2 regions of the Streptomyces sp. SAS_281 genome follow, and region 2 is predicted to be linked to the other one. Evidence: predicted binding sites of a transcription regulator. Region 2 holds the regulator's gene; the other holds the start of a gene.
What was found. The regulator HrcA, encoded in region 2, represses chaperone genes, less so after heat shock. The targets are predictions, from matches to a motif close to TTNGCACTCNGNNNNNCNGAGTGCNAA.
Positions count from the first base shown of each region.

Region 1: a site for HrcA is predicted at 2,449-2,475, ahead of groL (chaperonin GroEL). Genes of this name have one in related genera too.

Region 1 is NZ_JBMNDO010000059.1:29,268-33,895, reverse strand. Features, by position in the region: gene ACN6LM_RS22200 (TetR/AcrR family transcriptional regulator C-terminal domain-containing protein) at 1-569, shown strand, start outside; gene groL (chaperonin GroEL) at 663-2,285, opposite strand; gene ACN6LM_RS22190 (cold-shock protein) at 2,655-2,861, opposite strand; gene ACN6LM_RS22185 (MoaD/ThiS family protein) at 3,217-3,495, opposite strand; gene thrC (threonine synthase) at 3,524-4,628, opposite strand, start outside.
Region 2 is NZ_JBMNDO010000005.1:41,276-45,903, forward strand. Features, by position in the region: gene ACN6LM_RS03625 (nitronate monooxygenase) at 1-585, opposite strand, end outside; gene dnaJ (molecular chaperone DnaJ) at 697-1,833, opposite strand; gene hrcA (heat-inducible transcriptional repressor HrcA) at 1,834-2,850, opposite strand; gene ACN6LM_RS03640 (MBL fold metallo-hydrolase) at 3,035-3,757, shown strand; gene ACN6LM_RS03645 (DUF3097 domain-containing protein) at 3,857-4,628, shown strand, end outside.

The sequences.
Region 1 (4,628 bases), on a different contig from region 2:
TCGACGCGGTCACCATGCGGCGGGTCGCCGCCGAGGTGGGCGCCGGCGTCATGTCGCTGTACAGCTACGCCCCTGACAAGGAGACGCTGCTCGACCTGATGGTCGACCACGTCTCCGGCGAGCTGCCCACGTCGGACCCGCTCACCGGCGACTGGCGCGCCGACCTGAAGACCATCGGCCGCCACCAGCGCGCGAACATGCTCCGCCACCCCTGGCTGCCCGCCGCCGTGCAGGCCCGCCGGTCCCTGGGTCCCCGCACGCTCGCCTTCGTGGAGCGCGCGCTGGCCGCCCTGCGGCCCAGCGGGCTCGACGGGGCGGCCCGTCTGGAGGTCTTCGCCCAGCTCACCTCGTTCGTGGCGGCCCAGGTCGGCTACGAGGTCGGCCGGGCGCGGGCGGCCCAGGACCCCGGCCGGAACGCCGCCGAGGCGCTCTACCTGGCCGAGGTCGCGGCCGACGGCGACCATCCGGAACTGGCCGAGGCCCTGGCGACGGCGGGCCGGCCCGTCACCCCCGACGCCATGTTCGACCGCTTCCTCACCCGCCTCGTGGACGGCCTCGACGCGGGCTGAGCCCGTACCCGTACACACGACGACGCCGGCCCCCGGGGACGAATCCCCGGGGGCCGGCGTCTTGGTACTGCTGGAACTGCTGACCCGTCAGGATCAGAAGTCCATGTCACCGCCCGGCATGCCGCCCGGAGCGGCCGCGGCGGCCTTCTCCGGCTTGTCGGCGATGACGGCCTCGGTGGTGAGGAACAGCGCGGCGATCGACGCGGCGTTCTGCAGGGCGGAGCGCGTGACCTTCGCCGGGTCGAGAATGCCCTCGGCGATCATGTCGACGTACTCACCGGTCGCGGCGTTGAGGCCGTGACCGATCGGCAGGTTGCGCACCTTCTCCACGACGACGCCACCCTCGAGACCACCGTTGACGGCGATCTGCTTCAGCGGGGCCTCGAGCGCGAGCTTGACGGCGTTGGCGCCGGTCGCCTCGTCACCCGAGAGCTCCAGCTTCTCGAAGACGGCCGAAGCCTGGAGCAGAGCCACGCCACCACCGGCGACGATGCCCTCCTCGACGGCGGCCTTGGCGTTGCGCACCGCGTCCTCGATGCGGTGCTTGCGCTCCTTCAGCTCGACCTCGGTGGCGGCACCGGCCTTGATGACGGCCACGCCGCCGGCCAGCTTCGCCAGGCGCTCCTGGAGCTTCTCGCGGTCGTAGTCCGAGTCGGAGTTCTCGATCTCGGCACGGATCTGGTTGACGCGGCCCTGGACCTGGTCGCTGTCACCGGCGCCGTCGACGATCGTCGTCTCGTCCTTGGTGATGACGACCTTGCGGGCGCGGCCGAGCAGGTCGAGACCGGCGTTCTCCAGCTTGAGGCCGACCTCCTCGGAGATGACGGTGCCGCCCGTGAGGATGGCGATGTCACCGAGCATGGCCTTGCGGCGGTCGCCGAAGCCCGGGGCCTTGACGGCGACGGACTTGAAGGTGCCGCGGATCTTGTTGACGACCAGGGTCGACAGCGCCTCGCCCTCGACGTCCTCGGCGATGATCAGCAGCGGCTTGCCGGACTGCATGACCTTCTCCAGCAGCGGAAGGAGGTCCTTCACGTTGCTGACCTTGGAGTTCACGATCAGGATGTACGGGTCGTCCAGGGACGACTCCATGCGCTCCATGTCGGTGGCGAAGTACGCCGAGATGTAGCCCTTGTCGAAGCGCATACCCTCGGTGAGCTCCAGCTCCAGACCGAAGGTCTGGGACTCCTCGACGGTGATGACGCCTTCCTTGCCGACCTTGTCCATGGCCTCGGCGATGAGCTCGCCGATCTGGGTGTCGGCGGCGGAGATGGAGGCGGTCGAAGCGATCTGCTCCTTGGTCTCCACGTCCTTGGCCTGCTCCAGGAGGGCGGCGGAGACGGCCTCGACGGCCTTCTCGATGCCCCGCTTGAGAGCCATCGGGTTCGCACCCGCGGCCACGTTGCGCAGACCCTCGCGGACGAGCGCCTGGGCGAGAACGGTGGCGGTGGTCGTACCGTCGCCGGCGACGTCGTCCGTCTTCTTGGCGACCTCCTTGACCAGCTCCGCACCGATCTTCTCGTACGGGTCCTCCAGCTCGATCTCCTTGGCGATGGACACACCATCGTTGGTGATCGTGGGGGCGCCCCACTTCTTCTCGAGGACGACGTTGCGACCCTTGGGGCCAAGGGTGACCTTGACGGCGTCGGCGAGCTGGTTCATGCCGCGCTCGAGACCGCGCCGGGCCTCCTCGTCGAACGCGATGATCTTGGCCATGTGAAGTGGTCCTCCCGGACAGGGGTGGATTGCTCCGGACCGAGTGGCGCCCGCGACGGACGGCCTGCGTGCCCTGCGGTTCCTTCCCCGCCTGGCGTGCGGGCCTCACCGGCCCGGTCCAAAAATTCTGTCACTCTCACCTGGAGAGTGCTAAGCCCAATGATTAGCACTCGACCCCGTTGAGTGCAAGCGCCCAAGGCTCCTTGAGGGGTGGTGGTCGGGCGACGGGAGGGCGCAAGCGCCTCCGGCCGGAGTGCGGACAACCTCCGACCGCCCCCGGCGCGCTCCCGGCACGACGAAGGGCCCGTACCCCTAGGTACGGACCCTTCGTACGAGCGTGGCGTCGCGGCCGACGTGCCGTGCCGCGCTTCAGCCGACGGCGAGCTTGACCATGTCCGCCTGCGGCCCCTTCTGGCCCTGCGAGATCTCGAACTCGACCCGCTGACCTTCTTCGAGGGTGCGGTACCCGTCCATCTGGATCGCGCTGTAGTGGACGAATACATCCGCACCACCGTCGACCGCGATGAAGCCGTACCCCTTCTCCGCGTTGAACCACTTGACGGTGCCCTGAGCCATGCCTAACTCCCCTGTAACGTGTGTGCGCCGAAGCGCGTCGACCGCGGCTGAATGTATCTGCCCAACTGCCCTGTGCGACAGGTCAATCGGACGACAATTCTGCGCAGCACCGATCGCCCGAATACGGGGAATTCATGAGCTTGCGGGGCAAGTCGGGCCCGGCAAAGGTGACTTATGGAACAAGAGGCCCGGGCACATTGGCTGCTTCTGATCGTGGCGCGGCGCATTCTCATATGCGAGGGGCACGGGCAGCGAAGGGGACTTCCCACACTCTACCCCGCTCAACCATGCAGAATTGCCCCCTCCGCTTCTCTCGCGGAGGGGGCAATTACGGTGACGCAGAGGAGTCGTTGACTCAGCAGCCGCCGGCCACGGCGGGGATGATCGAGACGCCGGCACCGTCCGGGGTCGCCGCGTCCAGGCCGCCTTCAAAGCGCACGTCGTCGTCGTTGACGTACACGTTGACGAAGCGGCGCAGCTTGCCCTGGTCGTCCAGCACGCGGGCGGCGATGCCCGGGTGGTCCTTCTCCAGCGAGGCGATGACCTCGGAGAGGGTCGCGCCCTCGGCCGGAACCTCGGCCTGGCCGCCGGTGTAGGTGCGGAGGATGGTGGGGATGCGGACCTTGACGCTCATGGCGGTGCCTTCCTGAATTCTCGGGTGGTCAGCTGGTGGCGAGTCCGGCGGCGCGGAAGGCGTCCAGGCTCGGGCGGATCGTGGCGGTCGCCTGTGAGGTGTCGGCCACCGCGTCCAGCGTCTTGAGGCCGTCACCCGTGTTCAGGACGACGGTGGTGAGCGCCGGGTCGAGCAGGCCGGCGTCGATCAGCTTCTTCGTCACGCCGACCGTCACCCCGCCCGCCGTCTCGGCGAAGATGCCCTCGGTGCGGGCCAGCAGCTTGATCGCGTCCACGACCTGCTCGTCGTTCACGTCCTCGACGGCGCCGCCGGTGCGGCGGGCGATGTCCAGGACGTACGGGCCGTCGGCCGGGTTGCCGATCGCGAGGGACTTGGCGATCGTGTTCGGCTTCTGCGGGCGGACCACGTCGTGACCGGCCTTGAAGGCGGTGGAGACCGGGGAGCAGCCCTCGGCCTGGGCGCCGAAGATCTTGTACGGCTTGTCCTCGACCAGGCCGAGCTTGATCAGCTCCTGGAGGCCCTTGTCGATCTTCGTGAGCTGCGAGCCGGACGCGATCGGGATGACGATCTGGTCGGGCAGCTGCCAGCCGAGCTGCTCGCAGATCTCGTACGCCAGCGTCTTGGAGCCCTCGCCGTAGTACGGACGCAGGTTGACGTTGACGAACCCCCAGCCCTCGCCCAGCGGGTCACCGATGAGCTCGGAGCAGAAGCGGTTGACGTCGTCGTAGTTGCCCTCGATGCCGACCAGCTCACCGCCGTACACCGCGGCCATGACGACCTTGCCCTGCTCCAGGTCGTGCGGGATGAACACGCAGGAGCGCAGGCCCGCCCGGGAGGCGGCGGCGCCGACCGCACCGGCGAGGTTGCCGGTCGAGGAGCAGGAGAGCGTGGTGAAGCCGAAGGCGCGGGCGGCCTCGACGGCGATGGCGACGACGCGGTCCTTGAAGGAGTGCGTCGGGTTGCCCGAGTCGTCCTTCACGTACAGGCCGCCGGTCACACCCAGCTCGCGGGCGAGGTTGTCGGCCTTGACCAGCTTGGTGAAGCCGGGGTTGAGATTGGGCTTGTCGGCCACGTCGGCGGGCACCGGCAGCAGCGGCGCGTAGCGCCAGATGTTGTTCGGGCCGGCCTCGATG
Region 2 (4,628 bases):
CCCGGTCCCGCCGTCCTCGGTCGCCGGGTCGTCGTGGAACGTGGAGCGATGGCCGCCCGCCTCGGTGCCCTGGGCGCAGACGGCGTCGGCCCCGGCCCACTCGGCGGCCTGGGCCTCCTCCGGCGAGGTGACCGTGACGACGGTGTACGTACCGGCGGCCGCGAACGCGTCGAGCGTGTCGCGCGAGGGGCAGCCGAAGGTGAAGGAGACGACCGGGACGGGGGCGTCGAGGAGGACGGCGAGCTTGTCCTCGTATCCGTCGTCGCCGGGGACGTCCGGGTCGCCGAGCTCCGTCTCGTAACGGGTGGCCTCGCCCGTGAGCCGGTGGCGGTAGTCCTCCAGCACGGCGGGGTCCGCCGGTTCGCACTGCGGCATGAAGAGGTTGACGCCGAAGGGCTGCCCGGTCAGCCCGCGCACCTGCTGGACCTCGTCCCGCAGGGCGTCCGCCGTCTTGTAGCCGGCGGCCAGGAAGCCGAGCCCGCCGGCCTCGGAGACCGCGGCGGCGAGCTGCGGGCAGGACGGACCGCCGGCCATGGGGGCCTGCACGACGGGGTACCGGCAGAGAGCGGTCAGCGCGGAGGGCATGACCGCATCGTGTCATGTCCTTCCTGTCCCGTGATGCCCGCCCCGCGACAGCCTCCGGCGGCGGCGCGGTACGGACCCGGAGGCCGGGCCCGTACCGCGTGCGCGCGACCGTCAGCGGCCGTTGAAGGCGTCCTTCAGACGGGAGAACAGGCCCTGCTGGCCCGGCTGGAACTGGCCGGTGGGCCGCTCCTCGCCGCGCAGCTTGGCCAGTTCGCGCAGGAGGCGTTCCTGCTCCGGGTCCAGCTTCATCGGGGTGATCACCTCGACGTGCACGATGAGGTCGCCGCGACCCCCGCCCCGCAGGTGGGTGATGCCGCGCCCGTGCAGCGGGACGGACTGGCCGGACTGGGTGCCCGGCCGGATGTCGACCTCCTCCAGGCCGTCCAGCGTCTCCAGCGGCACCTTGGTGCCGAGGGCCGCCGCCGTCATGGGAATGGTGACCGTGCAGTGCAGGTCGTCGCCGCGGCGCTGGAACACCGCGTGCGGCAGCTCGTGGATCTCGACGTAGAGGTCGCCGGCGGGGCCGCCGCCGGGGCCGACCTCTCCCTCGCCCGCGAGCTGGATGCGGGTGCCGTTGTCGACACCGGCGGGGATCTTCACGGTCAGCGTGCGCCGCGAGCGGATGCGGCCGTCGCCGGCGCACTCCGGGCACGGGGTCGGCACGACCGTACCGAAGCCCTGGCACTGCGGGCAGGGACGGGAGGTCATGACCTGGCCGAGGAAGGACCGGGTGACCTGGGAGACCTCACCGCGACCGCGGCACATGTCGCAGGTCTGCGCCGAGGTGCCGGGGGCCGCGCCCTCGCCGCTGCACGTGGTGCAGACGACGGCGGTGTCGACCTGGATGTCCTTGGTGGTGCCGAAGGCGGCCTCGGAGAGGTCGATCTCCAGCCGGATCATGGCGTCCTGGCCGCGCCGGGTGCGCGAGCGGGGCCCGCGCTGCGACGACGTACCGAAGAACGCGTCCATGATGTCGGAGAAGTTGCCGAAGCCACCCTGGCCGAAGCCGCCCGCGCCGGCGCCGCCGGACTGCGAGAGCGGATCGCCGCCGAGGTCGTAGACCTGTTTCTTCTGCGCGTCCGACAGGACCTCGTAAGCGGCGTTGATCTCCTTGAACCGCTCCTGGGTCTTCGGATCGGGGTTGACGTCCGGGTGCAGCTCGCGGGCGAGCCTCCGGAATGCCTTCTTGATCTCGTCCTGGGAAGCGTCGCGGCGCACGCCGAGTACGGCGTAGTAGTCCGTGGCCACTTACGACTCCGCCAGGATCTGTCCGACGTAACGTGCCACTGCGCGTACCGCTCCCATCGTTCCGGGGTAGTCCATGCGGGTCGGTCCGACCACGCCGAGTTTGGCGACTGCCTCGTCGCCCGAACCGTAGCCGACCGCGACGACGGACGTGGAGTTGAGCCCCTCGTGGGCGTTCTCGTGCCCGATGCGTACGGTCATGCCCGAGTCCTTGGCCTCGCCGAGCAGCTTCAGCAGCACGACCTGCTCCTCCAGTGCCTCCAGCACCGGCCGGATCATCACCGGGAAGTCGTGTCCGAAGCGGGTGAGGTTGGAGGTGCCGCCGATCATCAGCCGCTCCTCCGTCTCCTCGACGAGGGTTTCGAGCAGGATCGAGAGGACGGTGGACACGGTTCCCCGGTCCTCGCTCTCGAAGGATTCCGGCAGGTCCTGCACCAGCTGCGGGACGTCCGCGAACCGGCGCCCCACCACCCGGCTGTTGAGCCGGGCCCGCAGATCGGCGAGGGAGGTCTCGCCGAACGGCGCCGGGCAGTCCACCAGCCGCTGTTCGACCCGGCCGGTGTCCGTGATCAGCACGAGCATCAGCCGCGCCGGGGCCAGGGACAGCAGCTCCACATGCCGCACCGTCGAACGGGTCAGCGAGGGGTACTGCACGACGGCGACCTGCCGGGTCAGCTGCGCGAGCAGCCGTACGGTACGGCCCACGACGTCGTCCAGGTCGACCGCGCCGTCGAGGAAGTTCTGGATGGCGCGGCGCTCCGGCGACGAGAGGGGCTTGACGCCCGCCAGCTTGTCCACGAAGAGCCGGTAGCCCTTGTCCGTCGGGATGCGCCCGGCGCTGGTGTGGGGCTGGGCGATGAAGCCCTCCTCCTCCAGCACCGCCATGTCGTTGCGGACGGTCGCCGGGGAGACCCCCAGCTTGTGCCGCTCGGTGAGCGCCTTGGAGCCGACTGGCTCCTCGGTCCCGACGTAGTCCTGGACGATCGCGCGCAGCACTTCGAGTCTGCGTTCGCTGAGCATCGCGCGCACACCTCCAGCTCTCCACGTCGGTGTCCCGGGCCGTTCCCGGGATTCCTCCTGGCACTCGGTGCGTACGAGTGCCAGCGATCCCCGGCAAGTGTACGGCGACGGGGTGGTGCCCTAGCAAGGGCGACCGGCCACCGTGCCGCCCGATCGCGCAGGTCGCTGCCGATAGCGTCGCCGCATGGATGCCTCTTGGGAAGACTTCGGATGGGAGCGGCTGGGTCACGGAACGGGCCGCCGGCGCCTTCCCCGCTGGGACGCGACGGCCCTGCTGGTGGCCGGTCCGGGCGGGGCGCTGCTCTGCGACACCGGCTCGTCACTGCGCGAGGGCGTGGAACTGCGCACCCAGGCCGAGGCGCTGCTCGGCCGGAGGGTGACGCACATCGCACTCAGCCACCCCCATTTCGACCATGTGCTGGGCACGGCGGCGTTCGCCGGTGCGCGGGTGTACGGCTCCGAGGGCGCGGCGGAGCTGCTGCGGCGCGGGGCGGACGAGCTGTACGCGGACGCGGTGGCCCAGGGCCTGCCCGAGGCGGACGCGGCCGGGTCCGTCGATGTGCTGGTCGCCCCGGGCCACGAGGTGCGCGGGGAGCTGGCGGTGGACCTGGGCGGCGGCCGGGAGGTGGTCCTGGTGAACATGGGCGCGGCGCACAGCGGCCACGACCTCGCGGTGCTGGTCCCGGGCTCACCCGCCCTGGTGTTCTGCGGCGACCTGGTCGAGGAGTCCGGCGAACCCCAGGCGGGCCCGGACGCCCGCCCGGCGCGCTGGCCGGCGGCGCTGGACCGGCTGCTGGAGAAGGGCGGCGACGACGCGCTGTACGTGCCGGGGCACGGGGCGGTGGTGGACGCGGCGTTCGTCCGGGCGCAGCGGGAGGCGCTGGCGGGGCGGTTCGGCGTGTCGTAGGGGCGGCGGGTGCTCGGCCGCTTCCTGGCGGGGAAGGCGGGTGGGCAGGTGGCCTCCCGGTTCGGCGTGTCGCGGCTCTTCCCCGCTTATCGTCGTGCGATGCGCAGCTACCAGCCCGATCTGACCCCGCCGTGGAAGAAGTCCGCCCCCGCCCCGGAGGTGCCCGCCGAGACCGATCTGGTCGTGGAGGAGGCGGTCACCGGATTCTGCGGCGCGGTCATCCGGTGCGAGAAGACCGCCGAGGGGCCGACGGTGACCCTGGAGGACCGGTTCGGCAAGCACCGGGTCTTCCCGATGGCGCCGCGCGGCTTCCTGCTGGAGGGCCGGGTCGTCACGCTGGTGCGCCCGTCGGCCGGGGGTCCGGTACGGCCCGCGCGTACGGCTTCCGGTTCGGTGGCGGTGCCCGGGGCGCGGGCGCGGGTGGCGCGGGCGGGACGGATCTACGTGGAGGGACGGCACGACGCGGAGCTGGTCGAGCGGGTCTGGGGCGACGACCTCCGCATCGAGGGCGTGGTCGTGGAGTACCTGGAGGGGATCGACGACCTGCCGGCGATCGTGCGGGAGTTCGCACCCGCGCCGGACGCCCGCCTCGGGGTGCTGGTCGACCACCTGGTGCCCGGTTCCAAGGAGTCCCGGATCGCGGCCCAGGTGTCGGACGGCGACGTGCTGGTGGTCGGACACCCGTACATCGACGTGTGGGAGGCCGTGAAGCCCGCGTCGGTGGGGATCGCCGGATGGCCGGTGGTGCCGCGCGGGCAGGACTGGAAGACGGGCGTGTGCCGGGCGCTGGGCTGGCCGGAGAACACCGGCGCGGCCTGGCAGCGCATCCTGTCCTCGGTCCGCTCCTACCGCGACCTCCAGCCCGAACTCC